3 regions of the Paenibacillus suaedae genome follow, and region 2 is predicted to be linked to each of the others. Evidence: riboswitches for the same ligand, from Rfam matches in the RefSeq annotation. Region 2 holds a riboswitch; each other region holds the start of a gene.
What was found. Region 2 has a riboswitch for thiamine pyrophosphate ahead of tenA (thiaminase II). Riboswitches for the same ligand answer to the same signal wherever they lie in the genome.

Region 1 (4,730 bases), on a different contig from region 2:
AGCGCAATAATGAGCAAAGCGAGAAAGACGAGAAGCTTGAGCGCAGGGTTAACCTGATGGAGCCATGTTTCAGATTTGGGAGCGAGCAGTTTCATTTCATCTGCACCTCCCGCATTGTCTGTCCACTTGGGGAAACTTCTTGTTCCATCAGTTGGCCTTTCTCAACATGCCATATCCGATCTGCAAAACGATCCACGATATTCATGTCATGTGTCACCATGACTATGGCGGTTCCTTCTGTCCGAAGCCGGTTCAACTTTTCCAATATAGCAAATGTATTTTTAGCGTCTTGCCCGAAGGTTGGCTCATCCAGGAGCAGGATCGGACGCTTACGCATCATCGCTGTGGCGACACTTAATCTGCGTTTCTGACCAAGTGACAAATGATACGGATGCCGATTCTGTCCGATATTCAGATCGAATGATTCCAAGACTTGTTCCACTCTATGTGCAATGTCCGATTCATTCCAGTTGTTTTGCCTAGGTTCATAAGCAAGCTCATCATAGATCGAATCCGTTAGAAACTGCATCTCAGGATTCTGAAATACGAAGGCGAGTTCGGCTGGAGGCTGCTTTCCCGTATTTCCGAATCGCGGGAACCATCGCTTGCGAGCCGGTGCTGGCAGCTCTTGACCCTCAATAAGATAAATGCCGCTAGTACGCAGAATTTGCATAAGAGACAACAATAGTGTGCTCTTGCCAGCCCCGTTCTCTCCAATAATCGTTATCCATTCACCCGGATAAATATCAACGCTCGGGACGGATATGCGACGAATCTCTTCATAGTATCCGCTAAAATCACGCAAAGAGAGCAGTGGCTGCAGGGCTTGCAGACGCGCGTAGATGTGCCCACCGTCCTGCTTGCAATGAGGCTGTTGAAATCCGTTCGCCGTTCGTTGCTGCGATATGGCTTGGTAGGCTTCTGAATGAATGTAGTCCTGCCATACACCTGGATACCATATGCCATACTCAATGAGCTTATCTTTATGGTGTAGAAATACGATCTGCGGTTCATCGTCCGCAATGATTCGTCCAGTGCTGTCGAATAATACCACACGATTGATAATGTCGATAACATGCTCGATTTTGTGCTCCACGATTAGAATGGTGGAGGAATCGGCAGCTTGTTTTACGGTGTCCCAGACTTGTTTCGTTCCTTCAGGATCAAGAAGCGCTGTAGGCTCATCGAGGAACAGCACCTCCGGTTCTAGCAGCAGGACGGACGCAAGTGCGAGCCGCTGCTTCATCCCTTGGGATAGCGTTTGGATTTCTGTATGCAGATTGTTGAACTGCAATCCCACTCGTTCAAGTATGCCTATCATGTATGCTGGCATTTGATCACGTGGGATTGAGAGATTTTCCAGTACAAAGGCGAGCTCTTCATCTACATATGGCATGCAGAACTGGCTGTCCGGATCTTGGAATACGTAGCCCCAGCTTGAAGGAAGCTTAATCTGATCGTATTTCATCGGCACTTCGATAGAGTGGGGCATAATTCCGCTTAATACTTGCAGCAATGTTGATTTGCCACAACCGCTTGGCCCGAGGAGCAGTACCTTCTCACCGGTAGAAATGTGGAAGGAGAGGTCCTTGAACAGCAAGGAATCCTCTCCTGGAAATGTTAGGCGCAAGCGGTCAACAAATGCAGACGAATTCGCATGAGATTCCTGTTGCATGTGTAACCACCTTATTCCGAATTTATGGCGTACGCACAAATTCTATCTATTCATATTATGCGTGCTATTGATTAAGTACCGCGTAATCCTCTTTGGACACAGGACGTATGGATTTGGTTACCCCTGTCGCTTCCAATGCACGAACGAGCAAGCCGGCAAATACGCCAGCGAAGATGAACGCACTAATGACACGAAGTCCATACTTCAAGACGAGCACCCATGTCTCGTAATCTGCATATCCATAACCGAGATCGATGATGAATGAGCCGACTGCGGACAGAATGCCAGCGATACCTGCGATGACGATGCTGTGCTTGCGGTATCCGGTCATGGTGAATGCCAATTCTGCCGCCAGACCTTGTACACAGCCATACACAATCGTCTCTAGTCCCCAAGCAGAGCCAAGAATAGCCGATAAATTAGCGGCAGCAAGACTTGCTAGGAAGCAGACGCCGGGCTTGCGAATGACCAGGTACGCGAATGGGCCAGCCATAAACCACATGCCATATGTTAATTGTCCTGCTTGTGGGAACAGCGGCTTCGCGAGACTGTAGACGCTCTCCCACATTTTGAAGATCACACCAAATACGACCCCGATCATCACGGTAATGAGAATATCCGTAAACTTTAATTTGTTGCTTCTCTGTTGTTCTGGCAACATAACCCTCTCCTTTGTTGTATAGCTTGCATACAAAAAACCGTCTGGCAACCAGACGGTAGAAGAGTCCTAGATCACAGCAGAGCATGATCACATGACAAATACAGATTCTCTACGCTGGCATTACCCAGATCAGATTAACGGTCAGTAGCGGTATACCTATCTACAATCTCAGCTTGATTCCTCAAGCCCCCGAATTTGTATGACTATGCAATTGCTCATATCATACAATATTCATGTTAGGTTGACAACGAAATGTTTACAAAAAACATAAAAATTACTAGAGAGATAGAAGCCAATGATTGCAATTGTTAGCTAGACAACATAAGAAAAGAGGAATAAGGAGATAAGGAGCGTGTTTAGGAGATTTGAAGAGGGGGGAATAGACAAAAATGAGGATCAGGAAGAAATCCTGATCCTCATGAATAGTTAATCGTGTGAAGCTGTAGAATGTCGTCTCAATGACAAGCTGTATACGATCCCTCCGCAAGCAAGAACTGCTATGAGCAGAATAATCAGGCCGCTGTATAAGGGGAATGAAGCAGCTTCATTGGCAACGGTAGGTGTCAGTGAAGTCAACAGCCACCCGTGTGTAAGCAGACCGCCGACTACAGCGATGCCGATGCCTTCAGCCATAAAGCATGCAAAGCTGAGCATGCTCATTCCTTCTCCTGCTTGGTCAGGTGCAAGTGATTCTGCAACGGAAGCAGAGATAACCGTCTTAATGAATGACAACCCTCCGAACACGAGCACGAGTGCGAACGTCATCAGCCATGGAGAATCATTCCCCCACGCAAGGAGCGTGACGAAACTAAATGTGACGAGACCTAATCCAGCGACAAAAACAAATGAAGTTCCTCTCTTATCAACGAGAGTTCCACCGAGTATGCCGAACAGAATGACGCTGAGTGTCCCTGGGAAAATGATCGCGCTGCCGATAACAGCGGTCGAGAGTTGATGTACATCCCGCATGAAGTAAGGAACCATGGAAATAAATCCAGCTACCGTTCCTAGCAAAATGGAACCAGCAAGCGTGCCGAGTACATATGGTCGATTAGCGAACAGGGATGGAGCAATAAATGGTTCGCGAATACGTCGGATGTGCAAGGCAAACCCAAGAACGAGAATCATACTGCAGACCAGATAGAACCAGACATATGTCGTAGTAAACAAGGTAAATAGAATAATGCCTGCTGACAAGAGGGCAATGCCGATGATATCTGTTCTCCCATTGCGAGAAGGCTCCTGCGGCAGTGCGGTCAAGAAGAAGGGGAGACTGACTATTGTCATTACCGGAATGATAAATAGGTAGGACCAATGCACATAATCTGCCAGTACACCGCCTACAGCTGGGCCAATCCCTTCACCAAGCGCTACCATAGAACCAATCATGCCAAACGCCTTGCCTCGATGCTGTTCTCCAACGTAGCGAGTGACCATAACCATGATGAGTCCGGGCACAGCCGAAGCCCCGGCACCTTGTATCAATCTGGCTGACAATACAGCTGAAAAGTAGTCATGGGCGAAGAAACCGAGCAACGAGCCACTACCATAGATGAGCACACCGATGAGCAGCGGCTTCTTAATGCCGTATTGGGATGACAGGGTGCCATAAATGATGGAGCCGAGCGCGAAGGTAATCATGAAGCATGTGTTGATCCAATTCGCAACGGACGGAGTGATACTGAAATCGTGTGCGATGTCGGGCAATGATACGTTGAACACAGTCTCATTCAACACACTGAAAAAAGCTAAAAAGCTTAACCATGCGATCGATTTCTTCACATTGGGAAAGGCATACACGGGTTGTTCTTGTTCTGCCGCCTCGATGCGGTTGTTATTGTTCATTTGTTCCACGAATAGGAATCCCCTTTCTCTTGCTAAAGGGGAATTGCGCAGTTTACAGGGGTGTTATGCGTTATCCCCGATCAATACCTGCCCCAGTTGATGTTACGCACTTCATCTTAACGCCTCCTCATTATTGTTGCTTCCAGTATAGCAGTGGGGTTTTCCTTATTCAATTAAAAATGCAATAATATAGAATGCACTCAACGCAAGACAGACAAGGGTAAGGAGATACAAAGTAGATGAATGTACTTATTGCAGACGATGAGCCGCATATGTTGAAAATTTTAGCGGCTTATTTTGATAAAGAGGGCTTTCGAACTTTTACGGCGGAGAACGGGCATCAAGCGCTTGAGATCTATTACAACCAACCGCTGGACTTGGCAGTGCTCGATTGGATGATGCCGCAGATGAGCGGGATTGAGTTGTGTCGAGAAATCAAATCGAATTCGAAGTTAAAGGTGCTCATGCTAACGGCCAAGGGAGAGCATGAAGATGAGCTGACAGCTCTTGATTCTGGAGCGGATGAGTATATGCGGAAGCCGTTCGATC
Region 2 (4,730 bases):
CGAGCTCCGTCTCGGATTAGAGGCGGATTATTTTGCAGGTGGAGAGAAGGACCTAGAATCATTCATTGCGATGGCGGATTGGGACTACGTGATCGGGTCGATTCACTATGTGGATGGATGGGGATTCGATAATCCCGAGACTCAGTTCCGCTTCGAGCAGGTTGATCTGTGTGAACTGTACGGACGCTTTTTCGATGATGTCGAACGAATGATTAACAGCGGTCTGTTCGATATTGCCGCCCATTTAGACAATTTGAAAGTATTTAATTATCGCCCAGCTGAGGAGCTGCTTCTCCCGTACTACGAGCGAATCGCACAAGCATTGAAACGGACAAATACAGCTACAGAGGTAAATGCAGGACTGTTCTACCGCTACCCGGTCAAGGAGATGTGTCCGAGTTCCTCCTTTATCGATGTTCTGCTTCGACATGATGTCCCCTTTACCCTATCATCGGATTCTCACTTTCCAGACGACGTCGGCAAATACGTGGCGGACAATGCCCTTATGCTTCAGCAGCGCGGTCAAGCCGAAATTGCCACATTCTATCAGCGCAAACGCATCATGCGACCGCTCGCAACTTCGACTTCTTAATAAAGAAAACGCAAAGCGAGCTGCCCTTTCTCCTATCCCATGAAAAACAATCCCCGGCGCAACGACTGCACCGGGGATTTCATGTATATTATTTTATTTTCTTTCGAACCGGTTCGAATAACTGCAGCCAATAAGCGTTGCTGCTTCCTGCCGGGCTGTCATTTCGTATATGCTCCTCCAAGCAGAATCTTGCCTCCGAATCAGGCTCGTAGTCTGGATGCTCGTTCAATTTCTCCATCAATAATTGCCACGATCCCGTAATATCATCTGTACTCTCCATCATGGCATACACCCCGCCGGAGAACCTAGCCTCCGCCAAATGACTTGGTATATCGATATTTTCTGGAATGGAGGCATATGCACCATAACCGTAAACGTTCGATTCAACGTCAGGGAGTGGTTCTTCATTTTTTCCAAATAGCCGTGCCGTTCCTTGCAGTTCAGCTTGCACGAGCCAGTCCGCTAATGATTCGATCGCTTCTTCTTCTGGTGATGCGCTTACGACAACATGGCAAGCCATTCTCATTGGTGGAAGGGTTACGAATTTGATCGATGCTAGAGAATAACTCCACTGATTACTCATTGGCATTGTCACCTCATGCTTCATATTTGAATGTAGGGACGGTACATGACTTAATTGCAACAGCAATTGAGCAGTAATCGGTTCATTGAGGTACTTGTACGACTGCTCCAACCATTTCCTCAATGTTATTTCCTTCGATATGCACTCATTTTTGTGCTCAATCATCTCGTGTGCATACTGAGTCATTACCTGATGTGCGGTTCGGAACGTCATATCCGCCAGCACCACTTTAATCTCTCTAATCCCAATATTGAACCCTCTTAACCAGGCTGTAATACGGATTGCAAGCACGGTCTGTTCATCATATATCCTCCAGCCAGAACTGTCGCGCTGACTTGCGAATAGCCCTTGCGACTCCCAATGGCGCAGGGTACGGCTCGTCACACCGATTTCCTGCGATAATTTATCGATTCCTATCATGTTGCTCATCACTATCATCAACCTCTGTCACTTGACGTATCATAAGGCGCCTTATGAGGTTATTGTATCAGTTGTCGCAGCGTCAATTGCAATACGAAACTTCGCTCCAATCACTAACAAATTATCGTTTTGACCGAATGGTTCAGAAAACTTACGTTTTACAATTATCTCCATCAATGCTAAAGTAGTTCGTAAGATGAATATGACGTGAAATCCACTAGGGGAGCCGCATAGGCGGCTGAGACAAGAATTCTTGGACCCTTTGAACCTGATCCGGGTAATACCGGCGGAGGGAAGTGGAGCCGGCCTCATGGTCTTTTTGTATGGACATGATGAAGCCGCTCCATTTCGGGGCGGCTTTTTTTGGCTGCCGCGAAGTGCTCCCTGACCAGATTTCAGCATGCATTCATCCCCTATCCAATCATGCGGAGGTGCTGTTCATGCTTACATTTACGGAGGAACTGAGACACGAAGCGGAGCCGATATACGATGCCATTATGGAGCATCCGTTCGTTCGGGGTATTGCTGAGGGTACTGTCAAGAAAGAACAGTTGATTCACTACGTAAAGCAGGATTTTGAATATTTGAATGCCTTTATTCGGATTTATGGCATTGCGATTTCCAAATGCGACAACCGAGAGACAATGGCTCTTTTCAACGAGCAAATCTCATTCGTACTGAATAGCGAGACACACCCCCATCATAATTTTTGTAATGTGGCAGGCGTAACGTTCGAAGAACTGCAAGGCTTCCCGCTCGCCCCTTCTGCGAGCCATTATGTGTCCCATATGCTTACCGTGGCTCACGAGGGCACACTGGAAGATATTATTGCGGCTTTGCTGCCGTGCCCATGGACATACACGGAGATTGGACAACGCTTGCTCAAAGAAGTAAGTCCAGATGAGACTCATCCGTTCTATGAGTGGATTCATTTCTATGGAGACCTCGGCGGCGGAGTTACGGACAAAATGCGCCGAATGCTGGATGAATGGGCAGAATCGCTGTCGCAAGCACGCAAGCAGCAGCTGAAGAAGCATTTTCTGACCAGCTGCCAGCTGGAATATATGTTTTGGGACATGGCTTATCAAATAGAAGACTGGCCGGTAAGCTTGACGGAGAAGACAGAGGTGAAACAAGGATGAATGATATGCCTCTCTTCCCCCAACGTATTAAGGAACGGCGCCCCCTCATCCACAATATGACGAATATCGTCGTCGCTAACTTTACCGCTAACGGTCTGCTAGCCATTGGAGCCTCCCCTGTGATGGCTTCAGCCAAGGAAGAGGTAGCGGACATGGCCAAGGCAGCAGATGCGCTCGTATTGAACCTTGGCACGCTCGATACTGACATGATAGAAGCTATGCTAATCGCAGGGCGGTCGGCGAATGTACATGGCATTCCCGTTATTCTCGATCCAGTAGGCGCAGGCGCAACGCCGTATCGGACGAAGGTATCTGTGAAGATGCTTAAGGAATTGCGCGTCTCGATCGTGCGCGGCAACGCCGCTGAAATAGCCCAGCTTATGGGGGAAGCAGGCGAGATCAAGGGCGTGGATTGCGTGGAGTCTGAAAGTTCCCTCCGCTCCCCTGAAGCGTTGTTCGATCTTGCTGCGCGGGCAGCCGATCGATTCGGCACCATCGTTGCCATTTCGGGAAAAGAAGATGTCATTACGGACGGCACAACCGGCTATATCATTGAGGGCGGTCATCCGATGTTAACGAACATTACAGGAAGCGGGTGCCTGCTGACATCGGTAATCGGCGCATTTGCTGCGATTGAATCTGATTTATTGCTGGCAGGAGCCGCAGCGATGTCTTATTATGGGTGCTCAGCCGTCCATGCCTATCGAACAGCGGGCCACCGAGGGCCTGGCAGCTTCCAAACCGCATTTCTTGATGCCTTGGCTGAGATCGACCAATTCGATACAGCAGCATCAACGATCACCCCTCGCCAAGCCTCCGTTAGAAGGAAGGTATGGCTATGACGGTTGCACGAGCATTGACGATTGCCGGTTCCGATAGCGGTGGCGGCGCCGGCATTCAAGCCGATATCAAGACATACCAAGAGCTGAACGTATTCGGCATGTCAGCGATTACGGCCGTGACTGTACAGAACACGCTTGGCGTTCATGGCGTTTACCCGCTATCTCCTGAAGCCGTTGCTGAACAGATAAATGCCGTCGTAGAAGATATTGGGGTTGATGCTGTCAAAACAGGGATGCTGTTCAGTGCAGGCATTATTGAGACAGTAGCGAATCGCCTTGAAGCATTCGGTTTGAACAACGTTGTCGTCGACCCAGTCATGATAGCCAAGGGAGGCGCAGAGCTGCTGCAGCAAGATGCCATAGAGGCCATGAAGAATCGCCTGCTGCCGCTTGCGCTGATTGTCACGCCGAACATCCCAGAGGCAGAAGCGCTTGCAGGAATGAAGATTGTCACCCTGCAAGATCGGTGCAAGGCTGCGATAAGAATTGCTGATTACGGCGCCAAAATGGTCATCATCAAGGGAGGCCACGACATGACGACCGAGCTTGCTGTTGACCTACTCTATGATGGGACTCGCTTCACACTGCTGGAAGACCGCAGAATCATGACCAAGCATACTCATGGCACGGGCTGCACTTACTCGGCAGCGATTACGGCAGAACTTGCGAAGGGCACTGCTCCCAATGAAGCGGTTCGTACTGCGCGGCATTATATTCAGGCAGCAATTGAGGAGACACTCGGGCTTGGCGGAGGCAACGGCCCGACAAACCACTGGGCATATCGGCGGCGGCAGATGGATGAGGTGGTCAGATGACAAGTGTAGAGAGTCGCGTAGCAGATGCCCGCATGCGTTCCTATTTGCGGCTGTACCTTGTGCTCGGCAGCGCCAATTGCAGGGCAGACCCTGGATCGATTGTCGAAGAGGCCATTCGTGGAGGGGCAACGATGATACAATTTAGGGAAAAGGGCGCAAACGCGCTGAAGACTGCAGCTAAGAAAGAACTTGCAATGCGCATTCAGTCGGTGTGCAGAAGACACGACATCCCCTTCCTCGTGAACGATGATGTAGAGCTGGCGCTTGCCTTGAATGCGGACGGGGTTCATGTTGGCCAGAGCGACGAGCCTGCAGCGCAAGTCAGGGATCGCATCG
Region 3 (4,730 bases), on a different contig from region 2:
TATTTCACACCCGATGCTTGAATGACTTCGATTGCACGATCTACATAGGGAATTACGTCTTCCCCATTTTTCGTCTTCGGAACGATCTGAATACTTACTAAACTGTTCGCCATCTTGCTTCCCCTCCTCTTTCGCAATCCAGATATAACGTTCATTCGAATGATCACTTAGTAACGATTATCTCGTGACGATCATCCTGTAACGAAATACAGCAAAAGGGCGCATATGCGCCCATTGCCCATTCCTATAACCGTGCAGGCTTATGAAGCTGGCAAGAAGTCATTCGTAAACGCCTTGTCTACATCGATGCTCTTATCCATTAATTTGTTCTCCACGAGCCAATTCATGTAATTTGCCCATACGTCACGCTTTTGCTCGCCCCAGCGAGGTGCATCGTCTTTATACTTCGGACTCAGCCATTTCTGGCTTGCGATAACCAGGTCTTTGTTCAAATCCGGCACCGCTTTAAGCAGCAGGTTGGCTGCATCTTCTGGATTGTCAATCGCATATTGATATCCCTTGGACGTAGCACGCATGAATGCCTTAATCAATTCAGGATCTTCCTTGATCAGCTTCTCGCTTGTCGAAAGAACCGGCGTATAATAATCGAGTTCCTTCGCATATTGATTGACGTACAGCATATCAATCGGCTCACCGCGAAGCTCTGCTTCAATACCTGTCCAAGCGTAAAAGATCCACGCGAAATCAATATCCTTCTTCACAGCTGTAAAGTAATCGGCATTGCCCATGTTGACGCTCTTCAGCTTGCTATAGTCGCCGCCGTCCTTTTCCATAATCGTGCGGATAATCATCTCCTCAACCGGAGAGCCCCAGCCGCCATACGTTTTGCCTTCAAAGTCCTTAGGTGACTTGATGTTCTTGTCCTTCGGCGCGGCAAAGCCTGATGTATTATGCTGAATGATCGCACCAATCGACACGATCGGAACATTTTGTTGTCGAGCCATCGTAATACTTTCCTGAACACTAACACCGAATTGCGCTTCTCCCGATGCGATCATCGCCTCTGATGCGCCAGTACTCGGCTGCAATATCTCAACATTCAGACCTTCTTCCTCATAGTAGCCCTTCTCCTTAGCGACATACAAGCCAGTATGGTTCGTATTCGGCGTCCAATCAAGCACAAGCTTAATGTCGCGTTTCTCCTTCGACTTATCAGTTCCTTGCTCCTGAGTCGTGTTCCCCTCTGCCTGACTCCCTTGTCCTGCTTCTTGACCCTTGCCGCCGCAAGCAGCGAGCGCAAATGTCATCATGATAACGAGCGCCAGCATCAACCCTCGTGTAAAGCGTGTCCGTTGCATATGATGAATCCCCCTTTTCTTCCTTCCCTCACTAGTGGAGAGCCGATCATGAAATTAGAAAGTGCTTCGATAACGCCTGCCGCGTTCACCAGTTGGACGATCCGCTCGATCGTATATGTGTGGATGAGCAAGTTCCCGTCCCGCCGTCCTGCAACACGATTCAGATCCACAAAAAAAAGCGCCCCCTCTGGGACGCTTTGTGTGCCGTTCTACGCGTATATGCGAATGTGCATCATACGATGAATCACGTCAATAAGGTCATCCGGCATTCGTTCATCCGTACTGCAATCATGTCCATTCTGCCCAAAGCAGCGCACATTCATGCAGAGCATGACGAATAAGCAAGCAACCTAATTATAACAATAATGACGCGGTTCAACGTCTTTCCTACGCTGGCATTACCCAGATCAGGTGTAAGGGTCGGTATCTTAATGGGATACAATCTCAGCCGGCCAAATTCCAGCACCCCTAGCGTGCATATGCAGTTATCGAAGCTACCTATTACACGGGTAATTATAGTCCTCATCCATCAGAAAGTCCAGTGACAAACAGAAATTGCAAAGTGTCCGCTGATCATTGGGGCAATGCTCATATCTCCCATCAACTTCGTTATTCGTATGCTTTATGACAGCAGATTGCTCATATTCACTAGATTCCTGTCGAAAAAAGTTCCATGTGAAACAAGGGACAATCTTCCATTTTAACTCAAAATAATTACCTCATTGATTTCTTGGCGTAGAGAATCAAAGCTCATGCAAGGGCTACCAATTGACTAGGCAGCGTTTTATATCATTACTTAACCGGCGTAATATTTACTGTTCTGCTTGGATTATCCCACTTTACGCTGGCTCCCATGACTTTCGAAATAAAGCTTAACGGAACAAAGGTGCGTTCCCCGTTTTTTTCAACCGGACCATCGAGTTGGATCTGTTGATCACCTGCCAATGCGGTTTTACCTCCCACGTTAACTGAATTGATTTTGCCGTTGTAGTTGATTTGAATGGTTTGAAAATCATTATTCCATTCCACTGTTGCACCCAAAGCCTCTGTAACGAAACGTACAGGAACATAAATGATGTCGGCTTTGGATTTATAATAAGGATACTCTTCACTTTGAATCGGATTGCCTTTAACATTGACCTTGACATCATAATAAATATCATCTTTATCGCTTACAGTATCAAGAATCATACCAGCCTTCACATCCACTCGAGAAATGGAGAGATCGCGATTAAGGACATAAGCAAAGTTCCCATCCTTGCTGAAGCTGATCGCTTGCCGGGGCTCTAAAAATCCTTTTATACTCCCGATGATGCTGTTGTCGGAGGTGCTGATTATATTAATGGAGTTATCCAGCTTGTTGCTGGCAAAAAGGATCTTTCCATCAGGAGAAAGGGATGCGCCGTAAGGATCGCGCCCAACCTTTACCTCGCCAATGATTTTGCCTTGTGAGATGTCCACTATGGCAATACTATTACGCCCGCTGTTTGCCGCATACATGGTAGAGCCATCGGCGGATATTGAAATCGCTCGAATCTTCGAAAATCCGGAGATCTCATGGATGATTGAATTGGTTTTGACATCCACAACCGATACCTTGTCTCCCTTGAAGTTAGTAACAAACACATAACGACCGTCGGGAGATACTTTTATCCCTTGACGGGGTTGGGAGAATCCCGGAATGACAGCGGTCGTCTTATGCTGCCCGAGATCCACAACCGTTACTGTACTTTTGGCTTCATTGTTGACATACATGGTATTTCCGTCCGCGGTGACATCAGTTCCAAATGCGCCTTGACCCACTGCAACCTCATCCTTCAATGCCAGGTCTTCCGTGTTGTAAAATCGCAGGGTGCCCAGTGTGCTATCCGAAACGACAAACTGCAAACCGCCGTTAATGAACATAATGTTTCTTGGTGTAACAAAGCCGCGGATCTCCTTACGCAAAGTTCCTTGGGCAAGATCATAGACTCGAATCCATGGCTGACGACTATCCGAGACAACCGCAGTTTGCTCGTCGGGACTTACGGCCAGTGAGTTATTGATAATCTCGCCGTCAAAGGGGCGGATTGCCGCAGCGGTGTTGTTTCCCGCAGCCGAGATCGAAGCCAAATTGTTATCAGCAGCCAAAATAATCGCCGGTTGAATAACGGAAAGTACCATTCCGGCAAAAAGTACAGGTTTTATCATTTTGTTTACCATCATTCACTCATCGCCTCTCTGAAAAGGTTTTGAGCCAACGTAAGACGGGGCTCTTGACCAATGTAACGGAGAATTGTAAAGATCATATAAAGAACACGAGAGCATCATGTCTGATAAAATGATAGCCGTGGAGGTGAACGTTCCGATGGATAAGCTGCAGCTTGAAGGTCCTATTCTGATTGCGGACGATGATGCTTCGCTCGTCTCGTTTTTGCAGGAATACTTTGGGGCACTGAACTGCCGAGTGCTTGCCGCGAGCGATGGGCAGCGAGCTGTTGAACTGGTGAAAACTGAGGCTCCATCTTTCATCATTCTGGATATTATGATGCCTTTCATGGACGGTACTACGGCATGCTGGGAAATGCGCAAAATCAGCAGCGCGCCTATCGTCATGCTTACGGCTAAAATCGAGGAAGAGGACAAAATCCGGGGTTTAGAACGTGGAGCCGACGATTACTTGTGCAAACCGTTCAGTCCGCGAGAACTCGTCGCCCGGATGCAGGCAATTCTACGCCGGATGCGTACGTCGGAGCGGAAAGCTTCGGGGCTCATTTTGAACAATAACGCGAATTTGTTATACGAATCCGAAAGCCATCGGTTTTATTGGAAGAAAGCACCCCTGCAATTCACGTACCAGGAAGCTCAAATTGTCATCACCTTGCTCAAAATGCAAGGGAAAGTCTGTACCCGCGAGCATTTGCTGAACGTGCTGTATCCGCTGGGCGATAAAGATGTTGTCGACCGTATCGTGGATGTGCATATCGGCAATATCCGGCAAAAGATCCGTGATACTGATCCCGGATTCGATCTCATTGAAACCGTCCGGAGCATCGGCTACCGGTTAAAGGAAGGGTAAACGGTGAAAATCAAACTCATTTACAAGCTCCTTGCGATTAACGCGATAGTTTTAATTTTGCTTGTAGCCGGAATCAGCATCGGATTTAGTCAGTACACGCTTCAACTGATAGAAGAAAACCGCTTGATGGTGTACCAAAATTTCCTCATGTTCCAATCGGCTACGGGGCGTTATCTTCTATATACCAGTCTAGCCATCATCCCCCTCTCCATTGGGATTAACTGGCTATTCACCCGTTCGATCGTCCGCCCCTTGTCCGGGATGCGGAAGCTGACTGAGCGAGTCGCGAGCGGGGATTATACCGTGAGGGCAGAGATTCGATCGAACGACGAAATCGGCGATTTGGCTCGTTC

Region 1: linked by a shared signal. The riboswitch ahead of RQP50_RS22300 (ECF transporter S component) and the one ahead of tenA (thiaminase II) in region 2 are both predicted to bind thiamine pyrophosphate.
Region 3: linked by a shared signal. The riboswitch ahead of RQP50_RS19660 (hypothetical protein) and the one ahead of tenA (thiaminase II) in region 2 are both predicted to bind thiamine pyrophosphate.

The regions. Positions count from the first base shown of each region.
Region 1 covers NZ_JAVYAA010000006.1:205,555-210,284, reverse strand. Annotated here, with positions in the region: gene RQP50_RS22310 (energy-coupling factor transporter transmembrane component T family protein) at 1-95, opposite strand, end outside; gene RQP50_RS22305 (ABC transporter ATP-binding protein) at 92-1,675, opposite strand; gene RQP50_RS22300 (ECF transporter S component) at 1,740-2,336, opposite strand; TPP riboswitch at 2,426-2,539, opposite strand; gene RQP50_RS22295 (MFS transporter) at 2,763-4,181, opposite strand; gene RQP50_RS22290 (response regulator transcription factor) at 4,421-4,730, shown strand, end outside.
Region 2 covers NZ_JAVYAA010000001.1:127,336-132,065, reverse strand. Annotated here, with positions in the region: gene RQP50_RS00595 (histidinol phosphate phosphatase domain-containing protein) at 1-592, shown strand, start outside; gene RQP50_RS00590 (MerR family transcriptional regulator) at 681-1,604, opposite strand; TPP riboswitch at 1,805-1,907, shown strand; gene tenA (thiaminase II) at 2,036-2,737, shown strand; gene thiM (hydroxyethylthiazole kinase) at 2,734-3,579, shown strand; gene thiD (bifunctional hydroxymethylpyrimidine kinase/phosphomethylpyrimidine kinase) at 3,570-4,394, shown strand; gene thiE (thiamine phosphate synthase) at 4,391-4,730, shown strand, end outside.
Region 3 covers NZ_JAVYAA010000005.1:28,644-33,373, forward strand. Annotated here, with positions in the region: gene RQP50_RS19650 (thiamine-binding protein) at 1-113, opposite strand, end outside; gene RQP50_RS19655 (ABC transporter substrate-binding protein) at 261-1,319, opposite strand; gene RQP50_RS19660 (hypothetical protein) at 1,289-1,489, opposite strand; TPP riboswitch at 1,686-1,799, opposite strand; gene RQP50_RS19665 (stalk domain-containing protein) at 2,112-3,524, opposite strand; gene RQP50_RS19670 (response regulator transcription factor) at 3,628-4,377, shown strand; gene RQP50_RS19675 (sensor histidine kinase) at 4,381-4,730, shown strand, end outside.